Regions from separate parts of the Lysinibacillus sp. BNK-21 genome, predicted to be linked through region 1. Evidence: riboswitches for the same ligand, from Rfam matches in the RefSeq annotation. Region 1 holds a riboswitch; each other region holds the start of a gene.
What was found. Region 1 has a riboswitch for cobalamin ahead of ACMGGO_RS11745 (hypothetical protein). Riboswitches for the same ligand answer to the same signal wherever they lie in the genome.
Positions count from the first base shown of each region.

Region 1 (7,650 bases):
ATAGCCGTTTCACAGTAACGTCAAATAAATAATAAAATGCAACCGAGCGTAGGAAATGCGCTCGGTTTTTTGTGATTTTTTTGCTTTTTTGAAGGATTTTTTTCGTTTACAGAAAAATGACTGTTTACAATACGACTTTTATTAGCTACTATCAAGTGTGAGTATTACATAAAAGGAGACGACAATAATGTCAACACAACGAATAGAAAAAGATTTTTTAGGTGAGCGCGTATTACCAGCAGAGGCGTATTACGGAATTCAAACACTACGTGCTACGGAAAACTTCCCAATTACAGGCTACACAATTCACTCATCACTTATTAAAGCAATGGGGATTGTGAAGAAGGCAGCTGCATTAAGTAATATGGAAGTACACCTATTATCAAAAGAAATTGGTGAGGCAATTGTCGAAGCAGCGCAAGAAGTGATTGATGGCAAATGGGATGCTGAATTTATTGTAGACCCAATTCAAGGTGGTGCAGGTACATCCATCAATATGAATGCCAATGAGGTCATCGCTAACCGTGCCCTAGAAATTTTAGGGAAAGAAAAAGGTGACTATCACACAGTAAGCCCAAACAGTCATGTCAATATGTCACAATCAACAAATGATGCTTTCCCAACAGCTATTCATATCGCTGTGTTAAATTTAATAGATGAATTATTAGTAACGATGGATTATATGCAATCCGTTTTCCATCAAAAAGCAGAGCAATTTGCTCATGTCATTAAAATGGGACGTACGCATTTACAGGATGCCGTGCCAATCCGCTTAGGACAAGAGTTTGAAGCTTATTGCCGCGTGATCAACCGTGATATCGTACGCATTCGTCAAACTCGCCCGAATTTATATGATGTGAACATGGGTGCAACGGCTGTCGGAACAGGCTTAAATGCCTTCCCAGACTACATTAAATCTGTTGATGAGCATCTTGCTGAAATTTCTGGTTTACCATTAAAAGGTGCAACGCATTTAGTGGATGCAACACAAAATACAGATGCCTACACAGAAGTATCAGGCGCTTTAAAAATCTGTATGATTAATATGTCTAAAATTGCTAATGACTTGCGTTTAATGGCTTCTGGTCCTCGCGCAGGCTTAGGAGAAATCCTGTTACCAGCTCGTCAACCAGGTTCTTCAATTATGCCAGGTAAAGTTAACCCAGTTATGCCTGAGGTGCTGAATCAAGTAGCCTTCCAAGTAATTGGGAATGACCATACAATTTCTCTAGCATCGGAAGCTGGTCAATTAGAATTAAACGTAATGGAGCCTGTATTAGTGTTCAACCTAATCCAATCGATTAGCATTATGAATAATGTATTCCGTGCGTTTACAGAAAACTGCTTAAAAGATATTGAAGCAAATGAAGAGCGCATGAAAGAATATGTAGAAAAAAGTGTAGGCGTGCTAACAGCAGTTAACCCTCACATCGGTTATGAAGTAGCTGCTCGTCTAGCACGTGAAGCTATTTTAACAGGTCGTTCAATTCGTGAGCTTTGCATTGAAGAAGGCGTCCTAACAAAAGAACAATTAGACTTGATTTTAGATCCATATGAAATGACACACCCAGGTATTGCGGGTTCTAGTATCATGAAATTAAAATAAAACGAGCAATTATGGACTGTAGACATGCCCTAAAAGGCTGTCTATAGTCTTTTTTTGTAGACCTTTTCTCATATAAAATAGAGCGTATCCTTATGTATTTTAGGATTATTCAACTATAATAATGGTATGGAAGACATATTTTAGTTGGGGGAATTTGTAATGAGTTTACGAAAAAAGAGTTTACTTGGCTTTTCCGTTTTAAATGTTTTAATGATCGTTATTTTATTTATCGATTTAGCCAATGTAACGACATTGGATTGGTTTTCTACCGTGTTAACGATTGTAGGAATTGCTATTACACTATCTTACACAGTGTATGTCCATTACAAAGTGATACAGCCTATCAAACAAATCACAGAGGCTGCACAAGGAATTACGGCAGGTCAATTAGATACCGTTGTCATTGAGGTTCGTGATAATGGTGAAATTTCTCAACTAGCACAATCCTTTTTAGAGATGCAGGAACAATTACGAACAATGACACAAAAAATTGCGCACAGCTCTACAGATTTATCAGCAAGCATCGAGGAATTATCTGCGAGTACGAATGAAATTACACTTGCTGTGGAAGAAGTAGATCAACAAATGGAGAAGACGTCAGAGGGCTTGAAGCAAGCAGCACAATCGGCTAATGATAGTGCTAAATCTATGCAAGAAACCGTTGATGGCATTGAGCGAATTACAGTAGCCACACAAGATGTGTTTGTGCATGCGAAAGATGCTAGCGAGATAGCAGGAAATGGTGCAAATATTTTACATGTGGCAAAAGAGCAAATGCAATTTATTTCCTCTTCAACAGAAAAAACAAGTGGATTGATGCAGCAATTATCCCTTAAAATGTCAGATATTAAATCAATGACAGATATGATTACTACCATTACAGATCAAACAAATCTACTAGCATTAAATGCGGCCATAGAAGCAGCACGCGCTGGGGAGCATGGTAAAGGCTTCGCCGTTGTAGCTGAAGAAGTGCGTCAATTAGCAGAACAATCAAAGCACTCTGCTACGCAAATTGTGGATTTAGTTGTAGGAATAGAAAGTGATACAAAACAAGTAGCCTCATCAGTAGAAGATGATTTGAAAAATGTTCAACAAGGAGTGTATGTCATTGACGAAGCGACAAAATCATTTGGCACAATTTCACAGCATGTTAGTCAGATGACAAGTCAGCTGGAGGATATTTCGACGACAGCTGAGCAGCTTTCAAGTAGCGCCAATGAAGTGGCATCCACTGTGACAACCATCGCAGCTGGCATGGGCAAGCTATCGAATTATACAGAAGCTGTTTTACATTCAATGGATGAGCAAACAGCCTCAATGCAAGCAGTTAATCATGTCACACAGGATTTAAGTGTCCAAGCGGATAACTTACAAAAGTTAACTAACCAGTTTCAGGTTTAGGCAATGAAAAGTATTTTTCTAGGTTTTTTAAGCCCTAAATAAGCATCTTCATCAATACTACGAAAAGCCACAAAGTAGAAATGATTGACCATAAAAACACTTTTCTAGAATACATGGAAAGTGTTTTTATGGTCGAACCAGCGCAATTAGTTTCCCAGTGAAATCCTCAGATATTGTGTAGATCGTATGCGTATCCTCGACATGCATCAAACTACTGTTTTGCCCTTTATCACCTAACCAAAGATGATAGCCATATTTGTTTCCTGCCTTGTCCACTATTTGTACATCATATTCTGGCGAAGCCATATTGACAACACCCTCGTTTTTGACTGTTGTTGCAATGGCTTGTTGGAATAGTGTAAGTGATTCTTCATCCGTATATTCTTTAAAAAAATCAGTGTTCACCTTGTTAAATTTAGCACCAATAGAAATGCTGACCTTAGCTAATTCATCATCTGGTTTTTCATTACATCCTAGTAAAACAACGGCTAGTAGAGACACTAAGGCAACTATCATTATTCGCAACCACTCACCCCCTTTATAGGCTAAATAATACCACCATTTCCTGTCGTAGCTCTCACTTTTTTGTAATACATTAAATAAACGAGAGCGAAAGGGGACAGATAGTGGGCTTATTTGATGGATTGATCGGCAATGCAAGCGAGGTGAATTTAGAAAAACTACAGGAGGAGGTCCATAATTTATTAATTCCAAACGAGACAGTCAAGAACGCCTATAAAATTATTAGAGACACGTTTATTTTTACCAATAAACGATTGATCCTCATTGATAAGCAAGGAGTGACTGGCAAGAAAACAGAGTATCATTCCATTCCCTATAAAAATATCGTTCATTTTTCAGTCGAAACAGCTGGAACATTTGATTTAGATGCAGAGCTTAAAATATGGGTGTCTGGCAGTCCATTACCGATTCAAAAAAACTTCAATAAGGCGACAAATATTTATAAGGTGCAAAGCGTCTTAGCACAGTATGTTTTGGGGACGTAATGAAGGTGCTAATAGTACGTGTGCACAACCAAAAAGCCCGCAGATTTGCGAGGCTTTTCTGTCGTGCCAGGAAGGGGTCGGTGTAACGGATTTTAAATCAGCTTCATGATTACGGTAAGCTCGAAAATACTGTCAAGTGTAAATAAGAGCGCCTTGGCGAAGTCTTATTCAAATACAATCATTTCTCCGACTTCTTTAAACCCGAAGCGTTTATAAATATTTTTTCCATCCTCTGATGCCTGTAAGACTACGGGCTTTTGCTTATCGATTGTTTGACTGAGTAGGAATTGAAACATCTCACTGCCATAACCCTTGCCCCTATACGCATCTTTTGTCATCACATCATAAATCCCATAGCTATGTTTACTGTCGATTAATAATCCCGTAGCGATAGGTACTTCCTTTATACAACCAATAAACATGCGAGCATTTGATGCTAGTTTTTCCTGTGAGAATTGATGAAAGTAAATTTCTAATGCATCTCTTTCTGCTGTTTCTCCAAATAAACTTAGAAAAACTTCCTTATATTGTAGAAGCTCTTCCTTGTTACTTACTTCTGTGATGGTAAGATAATTGGAAATTCGTGGACCTGTGTGAAGTGTATGGTCAAGCTTCATCATCATATTTCGTTCAGCTTCCTGTAAATTGCAGTCTTTTATCAGCTGTAGCCAATCATCGCTTAGATAGTTGGCATCCACCCACGTGCTGAAGGGAAGTTTATTCACAATGAAATGATTAATCCTTTGTTTAAGATGATTTTCCTTATGAATTATAGGCGATTTCGCTACTAACAAATTAAATGTATCAGTTGGAATATTTGTATTGGCTATGACAAAATGAGCTTCCTCTATAATTTGTCCAGAAACGGCTCCAGTAAATAGTTTCATTTTTTCCTCTAAATTACTCGTTACTAATTGTTGACTTGTTTTCATATTTTTCATCCTTCCACTATTAGAAGTTCACTATCTTTCATTATAAAGTCAATGAAAGATAAAAAATACGCAGTTCACCTTTTTTATATCCCGCTATAACTTTATTAGTAGTTTGGAAAATATTGTGATATTTGACTTTAGAAAAACACTACTTTACAATTGATTTTAGTAATCTAATAGGAATGTGCCTATACTCATTCCTATGACAACTGAATAGCGTGTAGTAAGAGGTGTAAATTGCGTGCAATTTGCTTAAAAGGGAAGTCGGTGCGAATCCGACACTGTCCCGCAACTGTAAATGTGAGCGACTTTTCAGTATCCACTGTCTTTGGACGGGAAGGAGAAAAGAAGCGATGATCATGAGTCAGGATACCTGCCTGTTACGAGTACACACCATAAACCTACGAGGAATAGGAGGTGGCATGTTGACAAAACAGAATGCTCTGTTCGTCACAGTACGTCAAACGCCCATAGTAAATGAAAGGGTTCACAATCGAACTCGTTCACACATACTTAGGGTTTGTTTGGCATTGTGTGATGAAAGAAGATAAAATGAAGGATTTCCTCAAAAGTAGGGAGTCCTTTTTGTTTTGAAAATATGTACGCAAAGGGGATGCACGTATGACAAATATTCATGTAACGACAATGTTGGAAACGCCTTATGAAGATCTGAACATTTGTAAGCAACCACGGACAGAAGTTGCCAAGAAAGCGAAAACAAGAATGGTGGTCGAGTCTCTGATCGATCAATTATTAGCAACGAAGCTGATTCGTAATGATCGCTTCTTTGAGCAAATCTTATATAATAAAGAAATTATTTGGATACAAAATGGGGATGTGGACGGTCATCTTTTAGCGAAAGCAGCCATAGCAGATGAACTAAAAACAAAGACGAATAGTTTTATGATGTACATGCCGACCAATCCGATTGTCTATGAGGTCAACGGAGAAGCGTATCACTTAATTACGCGCATTGATTCTACACGCGCAAAGCCCAACCTCGACCGTCTATCATTGGAGCCAAAGCCTGTTTTAAGTGCCGCTCGTGTCAATGACTTATTATGCTCGATTGTCATGCGCTTTTACGAAACATATTTATATGATTTAGCATCTCATCATGACAAACTCATTGCATTTGTGCAGCAGGAATATGCCCAATTTATTGAAGCGGTGCAAGCGTTAAATGATTATCATTTCAACTGGCATCCACGTGGCAACGGTCACGAGCTTTTACTGCAATTAATTGATCATCTACAACTATTAAAAAGTCAACCTGGTAAGGTACTAATTGATTTTACGAACAAGCATGACTATGTAATAGTTGAACCCGCATATTTGTTGGACAATCCAACAAAGAAAGCTGTCGGTGCACTATAAAAACAAGCCCTCCATTTTTTGGAGGGCTTGTAATATCTTATGGCAGGGTAGAGATATATTGAAGCCCAAGCAAGAAATACCCGCGCTAGAGCGATGGATACCAGTGGAAGCCGAGGAAATACCCGAAGCGCCCACCCTACAGGCAATGCATGGCTGCCTGTGCTTCTTGCCATGGAACCGAATATCCTTTGCCCTTAGCACAAAAGATACTAGAGGAACTATACTCAGGGTCGGCATTTTTATCGTAGCCAATCTGTGCAATCACATCCTCTGTATTATGGCACACATCATAGCCATCAAATTGGAGTGTGAGTGCACCTTTCCCATTTGTATAGGCGGCAAAGGTTGTGCTGTAGCTCATTAAAGTGGCAACAGGTGCACGACCTGTTAGGATAACATCCGTTTCGGATAAAATCGGGTCATCGAACGTGCCAGCTGCTTGCTGAATATCAGTCATCATACGACCGATAAAGTCATTTGAAGCTTTCATTTTAAAGCGATAATAGGGTTCAAGTAGGACATTTTGTGCCTGCTCCAGCCCCTGACGCAGGGCACGGAAACTGGCTTCACGGAAATCTCCCCCCGATGTATGTTCATTGTGCCCGCGACCTGTTAGAAGTGTAAAATGAATATCTGTTACAGGGAAGCCTGTCAGTAGCCCATGATGGTCACGCTCAAACAGATGCTTTTCAACAAGGCGCTGATTGCCTACAGATAAATGATCGGCATGACAGGCATTGGTGAAGGTATTACCTGTTCCACGTGGATTTGGCTCCATTAATAAATGAACTTCTGCATAATGCTTGAGGGGCTCGAAATGACCATAGCCCGTTACGGTCGTCGCAATGGTTTCCATGTATAAAATTTGCGGCTCACCAAAGGAGACAGCTAATGAAAAACGCGTCATTAATACCTCTGTCAGGACCTCCAATTGAATGGCACCCATAATATGCACATGGATTTCCTGAAATTTTTCCTGCCAGACCACACGCAAGGACGGTTCTTCTGCTTCGAGTAAACGGAAAATCTGTAGCACTTCCTTGATATGCTGATCACCCTCATATTGAACCTTTGCCTGTAAGGTTGGGACAAGCTCATAGGGCTGTGATAGCATCGTTGTACCGATTCGATCCCCAATGTTTGCCTGGCTCAGTCCTTTGACAGCGAAAATTTCTCCTGCCTCTACCTGTTGAACGGTCTCAAAGCGACTGCCGTTATAAAGGCGAATTTCGGTCACTTTTTCTGTTACTTCGTCAAATGAAAATTCATCTCGTACATGCAACGAGCCCTTGGTTGCCTTCATAAAGGTTAAACGCTGGTGCCC
Region 1 is NZ_JBLQTS010000001.1:2,314,987-2,322,636, reverse strand. Features, by position in the region: gene ACMGGO_RS11775 (NAD(P)-dependent oxidoreductase) at 1-32, shown strand, start outside; gene aspA (aspartate ammonia-lyase) at 188-1,606, shown strand; gene ACMGGO_RS11765 (methyl-accepting chemotaxis protein) at 1,766-3,010, shown strand; gene ACMGGO_RS11760 (hypothetical protein) at 3,137-3,526, opposite strand; gene ACMGGO_RS11755 (PH domain-containing protein) at 3,637-4,017, shown strand; gene ACMGGO_RS11750 (GNAT family N-acetyltransferase) at 4,182-4,949, opposite strand; cobalamin riboswitch at 5,161-5,345, shown strand; gene ACMGGO_RS11745 (hypothetical protein) at 5,571-6,326, shown strand; gene ACMGGO_RS11740 (elongation factor G) at 6,463-7,650, opposite strand, start outside.

Region 2 (7,650 bases), 170 kb from region 1:
GGTTACTTGATGGTTGAATCCATAGTTCAGCAGCATGACTTAGCTGTTCAATGGCTTGAATCGTCGCATTGACTTCCGCCAGGTTTGAACGCCAAATATCACGGCCATTCACTACCCCTATTCCTAATACTTTATCCTGCGGGAAACCAAATTGACGAAGTGACGCCATATTTCCTTTATAGCCATGAACAAAGTCCAAACCGAATCCTTGAACAGGCAATGTACTTAATGCTTCATAGGCACTTAAAGCTTCGAAATAAGTCTGTAGCATTATTTTAGCCTCAGGAACGGCAGTGGCTAACTGGTCATACATTTCTTTCACCAGCTTTATCTCTGCTGGATCAAGTGTTAAGACGAGGGATGGCTCTTCTAGCTGAATCCAAGTGGCACCTGCATCCACTAATTCTTTTAATACCTGCGTATAGAGTGGTAATAAAGCTAATAAGTACTCAACCTGTGTTAATTTGTTGTAGCCTTTCGTTAACTTATAAAATGTATAGGGACCAATTAGTGTCGGCTTCGCAATGATACCGAAAGTTTCCTTCGCCTCTAAAAAGTCGGCTAACACTTTATTTTCTGTTAGTTGTAAGGCTTGTCCCTCATACTCTGGAACAATGTAGTGATAATTTGTATTAAACCATTTTGTCATTTCACTAGCTACGGCTGTTTTGTCTCCTCTTGCTACACTGAAGTAGGTATGAAAATCGACTTTACCACCTTGCCAGTTAAAGCGCTTTGGAACTAAACCAAACATCAAAGCTGTATCTAACATTCTATCGTAAAACGTAAAGTCGCCAACTGTCACCATATCGATTCCAAGTTGCAGCTGCTTGTTTATTCTTGATAAACGGATTTTCTTTAATTTTTCCTCAAAGTCCTCCTCAGAAAGTTCATTGCGCCAAAATGCTTCTAGTGCTTTTTTCCATTCGCGTTCCTCCCCTATATAGGGATAACCGATCAATGTACTTGTATAGTTCATGTTTTTAAGCTCCTTTTTTAGAAAAAATAAAAAGCCATTCTCCTATTAGGAAAATGGCTGCATGTTAAAATTAATAATGCTAAAACAATACGAAAAAGTATCTACTTTCGCATAAACGTTATCGCACAGTGCCTATTTGGTCACTTTTCACCACCTATTTCCACGTAGGTATTTGGTGTGTACTAGAAATTGGCAGGTCTCCTGGCTTTCCATCAACACGCCTCACAGCCTTCCCAGTTTCCCCAGTGGCATTTGTGATTTGCTCCGAATTACAGTTGCGGGACAGCGTCGGATTTGCACCGACTTCCCTTTTAAGCCAAACTTTCATTTGGCACCAAGTCTTACACAATATTCAATTATGCTCCTACTATAGCACATATTTCAGAATAGTAGAAATTATTTTTCAACTATTATATAAATTATTTCTATAAATATTATAGGAATTGTTGTATAGTACTAAATGAAAATAAGGTTACATTGTATTCTGTAAAAAAATTTGTTACTATAAAAAGACAATTATGAGAGGACTGATGAATGGACAATGAAGAACTAAACTATATTTTTATTTGAATTGAATGATTTCAAACACAAAATATAGGGTTAGTCTATCCATTTTTAACTATCAGTTTGCATTTTATTTGTCATGACACAAATGGCAAATCGCATTTATTCAGAGAAAGACTAATCCTTCCAATGTACAATTGGAGGGTTTTTTTCTTGCTTTCATAGTTGATTTTGTACCTTTCATTTACCCATAAAGGAGAGGAAAAAATATGAGCGATTCAGAAACTATTGTAACGCATGTAACACTCCGTATAAGTCGTTAATATCCATCTGCTTATACGGAGAAATGAACCATAGATGGATAGACCGACTTTGTATGAAAAGTAAACTGTTGCAATACAAAGGAGGAATTATCATGTCCATGATACAAGTACAAAACCTAACTTTTTCTTATCCAAGCAGCTTTGACAATATTTTTGAGAATGTCAACTTTCAAATCGATACGGATTGGAAACTTGGATTTATCGGTAGAAACGGACGAGGTAAAACAACATTCTTTCAGTTGTTATTAGGAAATTATGAGTATAGCGGAAAAATCATCTCTTCTGTAGACTTCACTTATTTCCCCTATCCAGTTTCTGATCCAAATAAATATACCCATGAAATATTTGAGGAAATTTGTCCTCAGGCAGAAGATTGGGAATGTCTACGTGAAATAGCTTACCTACATGTAGATGCGGAGGTCATGTATCGTCCTTTTAAAACATTATCCAATGGCGAACAAACAAAGGTGCTGCTTGCTGCGTTGTTTTTGACAGAGGGTCAATTTTTATTAATTGATGAACCAACCAATCACCTAGACACGGATGCAAGAAAGACGGTTTCCGATTATCTTCGCAGGAAAAAAGGATTTATTTTAATTTCACATGACAGAAGCTTTTTAGATGGCTGTGTTGACCATATCCTATCGATTAATAGAGCCAATATTGACGTTCAAAGTGGAAATTATTCTTCTTGGAAGTTAAATTTTGATCGTCAGCAGGAACACGAAGAAGTAACCAATCAACGACTGCAAAAAGATATCGACCGATTAAAACAATCCTCAAAGCGTTCGTCAGGTTGGTCTAATCAAGTGGAAGCCTCCAAAAACGGCACAACCAATTCAGGTTCCAAACTGGACAAAGGCTTTGTTGGACATAAAGCAGCCAAGATGATGAAACGAGCGAAGAACCTGGAATCCAGACAACAAAGAGCTATTGAGGAAAAATCAAAACTGCTAAAAAATGTTGAAAAAACCGAGTCATTGAAAGTAGAGCCATTGGCATATCCATCAAAAGAAATGGTTGTTGTCACGGATGTATCGATTCGGTACGATGACCATATCGTGAATAAGCCTATTAGCTTCAAAGTGGCACAAGGGGATCGAGTTGTTTTAGATGGCAAAAATGGAAGCGGAAAAAGTAGTATGTTAAAACTTATTCTAGGTAATCCCATCCAACATACAGGCTCGATAAAGTTAGCTTCAGGTCTAGTCATTTCCTATGTTCAGCAGGATACATCCCATTTAAAGGGATTGCTATCGGAATTTATTGAAGAGCATGGTATTGATGAGACGTTATTTAAATCAATCCTGCGCAAGATGGATTTTGAGCGTATTCAATTTGAGAAGGATATCTCTCATTATTCTGGTGGGCAAAAGAAAAAGCTGCTGATTGCTAAAAGCTTGTGTGAGAAGGCTCATTTATATATTTGGGATGAACCACTCAATTTTATTGATATCTATTCACGCATGCAGATTGAAGAGCTCATAAAAAGCTCTCATCTCACAATGGTGATTGTTGAGCATGATCAGGCATTTCAACAAACTGTAGCAACGAAAACGATAGCGATGTCATAAAGAGAAGAATCCATTTATGGATTCTTCCTTTTTAATGATATTGAAACCAATGGATCCATTTAGAATTTGTCTCTTTTACGATATATAGCTCACCTAGTGATGCACTTTGCGCTGGCAGTAATCTTGGAAACCTTAATCGAACAAACCAGGAGTGATTAGCCACATTTTCTCCACAGAAGTTCACCGCCATTTTATAGTAATTCTCCTCCATGCCAGTTAATATGGGCATGGGCTTTATCACCTCAATTTGCCACTCCTGATAATCAGGGCTTGAGCCATATACTTTTGGAATGATGTCAGCTAATGCTTGACTAAGCTCGTCTTTGTCTTTCTCCGTTGTTCTCATCAATACATCTGGATTTGGACATTTTAAGCCTTCAGGTTCTGACCCCGAAGTAGCTGTTGGAAATAACAAAAGCATACATAAAAAGGGCAGTATTATTTTTCCCATTGTTCAATTCCCTTTCTTTAAAAATGCTCGATAATTTGCTGTGATTGGTGCACTCTATAAAGTATCATCCTGCAGAAAGGTCACTATTCCATGAAAAAATTTGCTTATGTTTTAATGTTTATCTTCACTATGTTCATTCTGCCATGTAAGATTTATGCGCAAAGTGAACAAGCTGATGAGCAACTAATCAGGGACACATTCATTACAATCCTTAATCCATTTATCGAAAAGGAAATTGATCATTACTATGGCTATCCTAAGCAGTATGGCTTGTATGATGTGAAAATTTTAAAAATTGTCAAAGAAAGTCAGTTTAGCTTTAAAGTTAGCGTGGAAGTTACGACCTTTGAGCATGCGCATTCCCCACCCTACAGTAAGGAAATCATTACGTTTGAAGTCAGTCCAACTGGTGTCAGCACACTTCGCTATATACATGAGGCAGATGATGTAGAAAAGGCAATAAACGCATTCTATAGGGCAACACTGTTAGATATACAGCAGAGTTTTAAACTGGACTTAGCATCGTATACTTCCTACCGATACGATCAATTGCAATATCAAGCTGAAATTAATAATGATATGAAATCCCTTGCTATGATTGCAGAGGAAATAGTGACCCATATTTTATTTCCTGAGCGAAAGATTCCCTACAAAAATGTCATAGACCCTGTCACTTTTATTAAGGGTAATATAGGTTATATGCTCTTTAAAAGGGCGGATGGTACAAATGTAAGCTATCAGTTGCAAAAGAAAGACGGCACATGGATCGTAAAAGATAAAAAAAGTAAGCCAGGTAAGAAAATGGAGGATCTGTTACCATGGTATATATAGAAAAATGAAGCCAACTGATTCCATCAGTTAGGCTTCATTCTTTAAGAGCGTTTGCATCATACTTTTTATAATTCCCATGTGAAAATTTTCATGGTTCATATGAAAGACAACCATATCACCTAATGTTTTCATACCTAAAAAAGGTTCTTTAAGCGGTTCATGTAGATGTCCTGCACAAGCTTGTTCAATAAGAATTGGTTGTTCCTCTAGGAGCATAATGATTTGATCCATTGTTGGCGGTTGCTCAGTCCAGTCATCTGGTTTACTGCCACTAGGAAACATTACATGATAGGATAGGGGCAAATGCCTTTCTTGTGTAACAGCTGGAAAAACGGTATGATCCCAACCAACTAATAGATGACCAGCATTCCAACGAATATTGTTATGATGTCCAGCGGGTATCTGATCAGCAATATTCTCAGGGATCGTACGTAGAAATTCAACAGTCCAATTACGCCACATTTTCATTTGCATAAATAATTGCGCTTCGTTCATATACTAGCTCCCTTTCTACACGTTTTCAGTTATATTCGATATCAATTTATAGTAAATTACGGTTGCTTCTAATTCTCTATCTGGTGAAATAGTATATTGCGGAATTTTCCCTACTTCTTGGTAGTCTAATGATTTATATAATTTATTGGAAGGATCCCCTTCTCTCGTATCTAAAACTAGCAAGGAACGGTTTTCTTGTTTTGCTCGTTCCTCTGCTTGTTGCATCAGCGCTCGTCCAATACCGTTGCGTCTAAAGTTGGGATGTGTCATTAACTTGCAAATTTCAGCACGATGAATGCCATTTGGTTTGCTAGTTAAATGCAATTGAATACTACCTGCAATTTCATTATTTATTTTCGCAATGAACAGTAAGACATCTGACGCTAAGACAGATTGCCAATATTTTATCGCTTGTTCTTGTGTGAGTGGAGGTAAAAAACCTACGGATGCTCCTTCATCTACGACCATAATCAATAATTCAGTAAGCTTCTCCAAATCTTGCTCAATATGGTGAAGCTCAATTATTTCAATCTTTTGCATGCCGAAAGCATCTCCTTTTTATAAAATTATTACCTACTATTAAAACAGAAATTACTTTTCCGAAATCGTTTCTAAACGTTGAGTAAGAACTCGTTGTATTTTCTATAAAATTTTTCTGGCACAGGGAGATCAATTTCAGCTAATTTTGCCTCTATAGATTCAAAGAATTTTATACATTCTTGTTTCCTATTTTGTTGAATTAAGAATTCTAACAATTGAAACATATACTGTTCATTGTATTCGTCTAGCTCTAAAAGCTTTTGTAGGCAATTATACTTTAATAAAGTGTGGGCAACGTCTGTACGTGCAATATACTGTTCAAGCACATGTAATACAGATTGCTTTAAGCGGAGCCTGATTTGATTAACCCATAAATACTCCTCATCTATTAAAAAATCACCCTCATAGCAATTCAATAACTGCTGAATGGATTTCTCATCATGTTGATCCTGCTCCAATAGTTGATTCAGCTCATCATAATCAGTTTGAATTTCCGCATTTAATTTATAGTGATTATTGACCAAGAGTATGGGATCTTGAATACCATTGTCCTTTAATATCTTTCTTAAATGATAAATAGTTGTATGTAAATTACTAGCTGCCTTTTCAAAGTTCAAATCTGGCCACAATTCCTCTAAAAGAACTGCATTTAACATAGGCCGTTTTTGGTGAAATAGTAAATATAAAAATAGTTCACGTACTTTTCTTGTTCGCCACTTAATCACATTATGTTGAACATCCAGTAGATAAAAGCTGCCTAATGTATGCGCATATAATGAGTTTTTCTTCTCATCCCTCGGCGCCACCGTCACGACCATTTTTTTCTGTGCTTTTGTTAACGCATTAATCAGTCGTTTTTCCTGTACTGGCTTTAATAAATAATCTGTTGCCTCAACTTCAAAAGCCTCCACGGCAAATTGTGTATGAGCTGTAACAAAAATGATTTGTAAGGATGGTTGCTTGTGTAGGAGCTGCTTTGCAAGTTGCATACCGTGTGTGTCAATCATTTCAATATCTAAAAACACTACATCAATTATTTCTTTTTCAAGAAACTGGAGGGCCTCAGTTGAATTTGTAAATGTTCCCTTAATGTTAATCTGAAATTGGGCAAGTTGTTTAACCATAATAGATAAAACATCAATGGCCAATTTTTCATCATCAACGATCATTATATTCATGTGACACCACCCTCTGGTAATAAAATGACAATTGTTGTTCCCTTTCCTTCTTCGCTGTAAATTCGTAAACTAGCATTTTTTATTAATTTAAATTTCTTTAATGGATTCATAAAGCCAATTCTTGTACTTTCTTCATTTAGCAATTGGTGCAATTTTTCTTCTGAAATTCCTACACCATTATCATAGATTTTAATTCTTACAAATTGTCCCTCTCTCTGTAGGCTTAATTCTACGGTCCCTCCCTCTACTTTCTTAGAGATCCCATGGAACACTGCGTTTTCAATTAAAGGTTGAATGGACAATGCAGGGATTCCTAATTGTATCGATTCGTCAATATCATATTTAATACGTAAACGATCTCCAAAGCGCATTTTTTCAATTGATAAATAGGCTTTTACAAGCTCCATCTCCTCATCAATGGGGACAATGCTATTTCGATAATGAACATTCAGTTTTGCACGGAAATAAGTGGCTAAACAATAAAGAGCTTCACGTGTGTTTTCCATATCTGTATAACTTAAACCAATAATCGTATTAAGTGTGTTATATACAAAATGTGGTGTGACCTGTGAATATAAATAGTTCATTTCTACTTCGATTGCATCGATTGATGATTGTCGAACAGCCAATAAAGATTCAATACGAATAAAAAGTTCATCGGTAGAAATCGGCTTTTGTAGATAATCATTCGCCCCTACTTTTAACGTTTGCAGTAAGTCAGATTGCTTCATAACTGTAGTTAAGATAATTATTGGTAGTTCCAGCATATCATATT
Region 2 is NZ_JBLQTS010000001.1:2,147,935-2,155,584, forward strand. Features, by position in the region: gene metE (5-methyltetrahydropteroyltriglutamate--homocysteine S-methyltransferase) at 1-979, opposite strand, end outside; cobalamin riboswitch at 1,153-1,333, opposite strand; gene ACMGGO_RS10945 (Lsa family ABC-F type ribosomal protection protein) at 1,899-3,380, shown strand; gene ACMGGO_RS10950 (hypothetical protein) at 3,412-3,831, opposite strand; gene ACMGGO_RS10955 (DUF3888 domain-containing protein) at 3,922-4,662, shown strand; gene ACMGGO_RS10960 (DinB family protein) at 4,690-5,157, opposite strand; gene ACMGGO_RS10965 (GNAT family N-acetyltransferase) at 5,173-5,697, opposite strand; gene ACMGGO_RS10970 (response regulator) at 5,769-6,875, opposite strand; gene ACMGGO_RS10975 (ATP-binding protein) at 6,872-7,650, opposite strand, start outside.
Region 2: another riboswitch for cobalamin. It lies ahead of metE (5-methyltetrahydropteroyltriglutamate--homocysteine S-methyltransferase); the one in region 1 lies ahead of ACMGGO_RS11745 (hypothetical protein).

Region 3 (7,045 bases), 180 kb from region 1:
GCTTCAAGAAGAAGATTGATGTCGATATCTTTTACGTATTTTTCAGATTGCGGAATACTTGCAGCGATGCTGTGTCCTGCCATCAATACGGCTTTGACAAGTTTAATTGGTAAATTTACCGTGACATTATCATTTTCGGTGGATACAACACGGACCTTTAACGTTTTATCTAAATACTTTGTTTTTTCCGCAAATTTATTCTCTGATTCTTCTTTCTGTTGTAGCACTTGAATCAGCTCTGATCCTTTATCCGCATCAATTTTGCCCTCTTGAATCATCGTTAACACTTTTGTAATTTCCTCTTTCATGGTCGTTCCTCCCTATTCGTCTTTTAAGAGCTTTATGGCTTCATCTGTTGTGATTTCGCCATTTTCAAGCATGCTTACAATTTTTTTCTCATCTACTTCATTTTTCTTCTTTTGAGCATAGCCAAGGGATGAAATAATATCATTTAGCTTGCCTCGAACTGTTGGATACGAAACCCCCAGTTCCTTTTCAACCTCTTTAATATTTCCTCGGCAGGTTAAAAATACTTCCACAAAATGAAGCTGATCCTGTGATAAGGATGCTAGCTTCGACAATTCAAACTCATTTTCAATGGTCGTGTGACAATGAGAACACTGTAACTTCGTAATTTTTAATGTTTTACTGCAGACAGGACAATTTGTGATTACTTGATAAGCCATAGTGAACTCCTTCCTTTAAGTTAAGCTGATTATATAATAAAGAAATTAAAGATGTAAATAATAAAATTAATAATTTTAATTAAAAAATAAATAAAATTAATATCTTGATTAATTTTATTTATTTTTGTTTCTATATTGCTTTAAAAATTAAGAAAACGCCATTTTTAATTTCTCAAAATGGCGTTTCTGTTTAATTGGGTCTATCCTTCTTTTTTCTTTCCCGCGGGTGTGATGGCAAAATTGCATTGTATAACGCTTGTGAAGCGGGGTGCTGATATGTCCCATCCTTGCCTATCTCCTCCACTAGCTGACCATGCTGCATCACAAGGATGCGATCTGACATAAAACGTGTGGCCTGTAAATCATGTGAAATGAATAGATAAGCAAGCTGTAGCTCTTTTTGAAGTCTTTGCAGTAGCTCTATAATCGTCTTTTGCAAAATCATATCAAGACTACTAATGGCCTCATCTAAAACAATCAGTTTCGGCTTTAATGCAAGAGCTCTAGCAATGTTGACTCGTTGCTGCTGTCCCCCACTTAGCTGTGAGGGATAGTTTTGAGCCATTGCCCACTCTAACTCTACACAGTCTAGTAATTCCCTTATTTTCTGTTGTCGCTCTGCTTTGCTAAAATGCTCGAAATTCAAAAACGGTTCTTCGAGTATTTCGAAAATCGTCTGTTTTGGATTAAATGAATGATAACTATTTTGAAAAACAGCCTGTAAATTTCTTCGTATCATTTTTTTCTCTTTGCTGGGTGCTTCGTATAAATTGACACCTTGAAAGATCAGCTCTCCGTTTGTTGGTCGTTCAATCCCTAAAATAATGCGCCCTAATGTGCTTTTTCCAGAACCACTTTGACCGACGATGCCAAGACATTCTCCTTCCTGAAGTGAAAATGTCACATTCTCTAATACAGGGGCTTCCTGTCCTCGTTTGAATAGAAATGGTCTTTGCGCATAGTATTTCTCAATATTTTTTACTTCTAGTAGCGTCATTTTATCACCTCATAGCATTCTCGCTTGTAAAAGTTTCTTGGTATAGGGATGCTGAGGCGCATCAAAAAAATCAAAAACATTTGCTTGCTCAACGATTTCTCCTTGATACATCACAGCCACATCGTCCGCAAGCTCAGCAATGACACCTAAATCATGCGTGACAAGGAGTATGGTAGCATCTGTTTCTGAGCGAATTTGATTAAATAGTGTTAATACTTGTTTCTGATTGATGGTATCCAGAGCAGTCGTAGGCTCGTCTGCGATGTAGAGGGAGGCCTGTATCGCCATTGACAGAGCAATCATCACTCGCTGTAGCATGCCTCCACTTAACTGGAAAGGATAGTAGGACAAGAGCTGCTCTGGCTGAGGTAAATGAACTTTTTTCAAAGCATCAAGGGCGATCTGTCTCATTTCTTTTTTTGTAAGCTTAAAGTGTGCTTTTAATGTTTCTCGAAAATGACTTTCAATCGTTTGAATATGATCAAATGCAGCGGGTGGGTTTTGCAAAATCATCGAAAGATGTCTGCCACGATAAGCTCTCCATTTAGTAGCTGAAACGTTTAATAAATTTTCTTGCAGATAGAGTACTTCCCCTTGGCTGACATGGGCAAAGGACGGTAATGTTTGCATGATGGCATGGCAAAGCATAGACTTGCCACTGCCACTTTCCCCGATAATTCCTAGGACTCGCCCTTTATAAGCTGTCAGGTTGATAGAGGTTAATATATTTTTCTCCCCTATTTTGACTGTGAGGTCTATCACTTCTAAAACTTTCTCCATAACTTCCCCTTTCCTAGTCAAGCCTTTTTAAACGATTTGCTAATTGATTAAACAATAACACAACAAGGATGATGGCAAGTCCTGGATAAAGCATTAATTCAGGATGCTGTCTCATGTATTGCTTTCCTTCATTGATCATCATGCCCCATTCTGGAATCGGTGCCTGCACCCCAAGTCCGATAAAGGAAAAGCCTGCAATTTCTAAAATCACCTTCCCGATATCTAATGCGACAATCGTGACAATAGATGGCAATAGATTGGGTATATAATGGCGTCTAATTAATTGGATACCTGTAGTGCCCGTTATCCTAGCAGCTTGAACAAAGTCTTTCTCATTGATGCCAATAAACAAACCTCGGATCATTCTTGCATAATAAATAAGCTGTGTGAAAATGAGCGCTATTAAAACATTTTTTAAGCTAGGACCTAATATACCTAACAGCCCAAATGCAAGTACGAGTGTCGGAAAGGCTAATAAAATATCACATAATCGAATAAAAAGAAAATCAATTAATCCTCTTTTCAACGCTACAAAAGCACCCAGTAGGATAGCTAAAACAATAGCGACTAGCTGAATGATGAGCGCTGAACCTAAAGAATAACGAATACCTAAAAGAAGGCGTGACAAGATACACCTTCCTAAATGATCTGTACCTAATGGATAGTCCCAAGACGGGACTGAAAATTTCTTAGCAATATCGACAGCAAAAGGGTCGTGTGGCATTAAAATTGGCGCCAACAGTCCTAATAAGCCAGTAATGACAAGGAGGAATAGACTGATTAATCCTGTTAAGTTGCCACTTTTTGTTCGTACAAATTTCATTTTTAATCTCTCCTACCCTTCATCATTAGATGAGGGTCCAATAAACGATGCAATATATCTGTACATAAATTGGCAAGCACATAGATAACCGCAATAATTAACACATAGCATTGTACAACTGGATAATCCCTGTTCATAATGGATTCTATTAAGTACCTGCCGAGTCCGGGCCAGCTAAAAACCTGCTCCACAATCACGGCTCCACCTAAAAGATTGCCAAGGGTCATGCCTAGCAAGGAAGTCAAGGGAATAGCAGCATTTCGCAAAACATGACGGATAAGAATCACGGAGCTTTTTAATCCTCTTAGCCGTGCATATTGAACATATTGCTGCTGTAATTCTTCTAGGATGGTTGAACGGATAAGCTGAACGAATAATCCAATTGTTGGTAACGCCAGTGCGAAGGCGGGTAAAACTAAATGAGCAGGTGTGCCCTTCCCGTTTGTCGGAAAGAGTCCTAATTTTAAGCTAAATAAATAGAGTAATAGGAAACCTAACCAAAAGGCTGGAATCGACACACTCAATATGCTAAAGAATCGTATGATTTTATCGATGATGGTGTGCTTATACAATGCGCTTATTACTCCGAATGGAATACTTAGCCCTAAAATGAGGATAAACGCAGCAATAGCTAATTCAATGGTTGCGGGTAATTTCACGAATAGTTCATGTGCCACAGGTAATTTACTAACAAAAGATGTTCCAAAATCTAGCTGGATTATGCCCTTTCCCCATAGCAAATATTGAAGAAAAAACGACTTGTCCGTTCCCAGTTCCTCACGTAATGCCTGAATGGCTTCCTCTGTTGGCGCAACCCTTGCCAAACGTAGTATGACTTCAGCAGGCTCTACAGGAACAAAACGAATAAATACAAAGGTTAGGATGGAAACGCCTAATAAGACAAAGGGCAATGTTAAAATTCTTTTTAAACAAAAGATCCATGTTGATTCATACATGCTGTCACTTCCTACTCAATCCTATGATAAAGAGAGAGCTGTCTCTGCTAGACACACTCTCTCCTCCACTTTTATTTTTCTTTAGCCATTTGTGCATAAGGTATATCATATTCAGATGCACGTGGTGCAAAATCCTTTAGAGATGGTTGATAAATCACATTATTTGTTTCGTAAGAAATAGGGTAAAAGAGTGCCTGGTCATGAAACATCGTTAAAATATTCGTGTAAAGCTGCACGCGTTCCTGTTCATCTGTTCCTACTAATAATTGGTGAATTTTCGTATCGATTTCTTTGGCGTTTGCTAGGCCTAATTTCGCCTCGTACACACCACTAGCATTTGGTGTAGCTGATTCATTTGCAAAGCTATGTGGATCTGTAGGTGGTCCATTGGTACGCCAGAAATTAATATCCACCTGGTCATCCATCAATTTTTGAAGACCGACCATTACATCTGCCCCTTCTAAATTCAACTGAACGCCAATTTTTGCGAGTTCACCTTGCATTAATTCTGCCATTGGTTTTTGAATTGCATCAGATGCAATGTAAATCAAATCTAAAGACAACAGCTGTCCGTTTTTTGAACGAATTTTTTCACCCTTAGGTAATAACCACCCTGCCTCATCTAGCAATTGTTGGGCTTTTTCTGGATTGTATACAATAGGTGCTAAATCTATATTGGCATAAGGAATCGCATCCCAGAACAATGTGTTCGCTACTTTTTCCGTACCATGTGTAATACTGTCGACCATTTGTTCCTTATTAATAGCATATTGAATGGCTTGACGTACCTTTAGCTCAGATAATGGACCAGATTGTGTATTGAATAGCAGTGCTTTCGTAGATAAAGGCTCAGAGGTAGTAGTTTTGTATTTGCCACTGTCTTTTAAATACGTATAGTTATCTAAACTAATAATGCCACGCCCATAAATTAAATCTAATTCTTCGTTTTCAAATGCTAATGAAATAGATTCTGAGTCAGGAATAATTTTTACTTTTATTTGTTCAACTAGTGGTTTTTCTCCCCAATAGTTTTCATTGCGACTAAATAATGCATATTCGTCCTTTTTGTATTCAGTTAATACCCAAGGGCCTGTTCCAATCGGTGCTTTGATAGAATCTTGCGTCATATCATCCTTTGGGAATCCGTTATCCCCTAAAAAACGGAAAGGTCTGACGAAGGCAAGTTCGTTTAAGACTGGATAATAAGGCTCATCCAATTGCAGACGAATTGTAAAATCATCTACTTTTACAACCTCTTTCATGTGGTTAACCATGCCCATCCAAGAATGCATGTCTCGATTCGCTAAAACGGCGTCAAAGTTACGAATGACATTATCTGCATTAAATGCAGTGCCGTCTGAATATTTCACGTCTTTTCTTAGATGGAAAGTATACGAAGTTTTATCCTCAGAGATGTCCCAGCTTTCGGCGAGCTTAGGCGTAACAGTACCATCATCATTGTATTCCACCAAGGATTCATAAACCATTGCTTGGGCAGTCATTTGATTCGGTAAATATGTATGAGGATTCAATGGACCGACATCTAATGGCCAGCCAATCGTTATTATTTTTTCATCTGTTTGGTTTGCTGAGGTCTTTTCCTTTTCTTCATCCGTGCCTGTACAGCCAGCAAGTAAACTGAACGTCAGGACAAGCAGGAAAGGAAGTAAATACTTTGTCAATCTCATTTTCTGTCTCCTATCTCTATTCGTAGTACAAATACATCTACTTGTTGAAGAAGAGAAGGCATAAAAAAACCTTATTCTAAGAAAGAATAAGGACAGAAAAACCCACGATGAGCAAGTCTCCATCCATCTCCCTATCTTTCGTAGATCATCAATGAATCTTCTTACAAGCAGGCATTCTGGCTCATGAATCATCATTTTGTTTCACCTTCCCAAGTACTCACTCAGTGGTATTTGAAACAAAACTCCTCATTTACAGCTGCGGGACAGCATGGGATTTTCACCCATTTTCCTTTTAATTGAATGAAAGACGATTTCACTCAAACTTGTAATGATTGCTATGAAATTAGTAATAAACATAACATGCTCGCATGTTCACGTCAATTTTACTTTCTGAAGATAATATATATATCGACGTAAGATAAAAAGACTAGGGATTTACCCTAGTCTTCGTTATTGGAGAGTAGATGTAGTAGATTAAAAATCATTTCGTTAGCTTGATGTAGATTGTTGTACAGCTTGACGCAACGTTTTAGTAGCAGCAACCATATTCGCTAAAGCTGCAACGGTTTCATCTTCTTTTCTCGTTTTTAAGCCACAATCTGGATTCACCCAGAATTGATAACGGTCCAGCACCTGTAGACTATCTTTCATAATAGCGAGCATTTCATCCTCGCTTGGTACACGAGGGCTATGAATATCATAGACGCCTAAGCCAATTCCTTTTTTATAGGGCTGTACTTGTAGTGAGGTAATAAGTTCCCCATGACTTCGTGATGTTTCTATGGAAATCACATCTGCATCTAGTGCGCTAATTGGTTCGATGAAATCATTAAACTCACAGTAACACATATGTGTATGGATTTGTGTTTCATCTTTGACACTAGATGTCGCAAGCTTAAAGGAATTGACAGCCCACTCTAAGTAAGCCCCCCATTCCTCCTTTCTAAGCGGTAAACCTTCTCTTAACGCTGGCTCGTCCACTTGAATAATTGATATACCTGCGTTTTCTAGTGCTTCCACCTCTTTACGGAGTGCTAATGCAATTTGATAAGCGACATCTTTACGGGACAAATCATCTCGCACAAAGGACCAATTTAATATTGTTACTGGCCCTG
Region 3 is NZ_JBLQTS010000001.1:2,140,197-2,147,241, forward strand. Features, by position in the region: gene ACMGGO_RS10905 (SHOCT-like domain-containing protein) at 1-308, opposite strand, end outside; gene ACMGGO_RS10910 (DUF2089 domain-containing protein) at 321-686, opposite strand; gene ACMGGO_RS10915 (ABC transporter ATP-binding protein) at 877-1,683, opposite strand; gene ACMGGO_RS10920 (ABC transporter ATP-binding protein) at 1,693-2,463, opposite strand; gene ACMGGO_RS10925 (ABC transporter permease subunit) at 2,477-3,286, opposite strand; gene nikB (nickel ABC transporter permease) at 3,289-4,242, opposite strand; gene nikA (nickel ABC transporter substrate-binding protein) at 4,314-5,930, opposite strand; cobalamin riboswitch at 6,079-6,272, opposite strand; gene metE (5-methyltetrahydropteroyltriglutamate--homocysteine S-methyltransferase) at 6,420-7,045, opposite strand, start outside.
Region 3: another riboswitch for cobalamin. It lies ahead of nikA (nickel ABC transporter substrate-binding protein); the one in region 1 lies ahead of ACMGGO_RS11745 (hypothetical protein).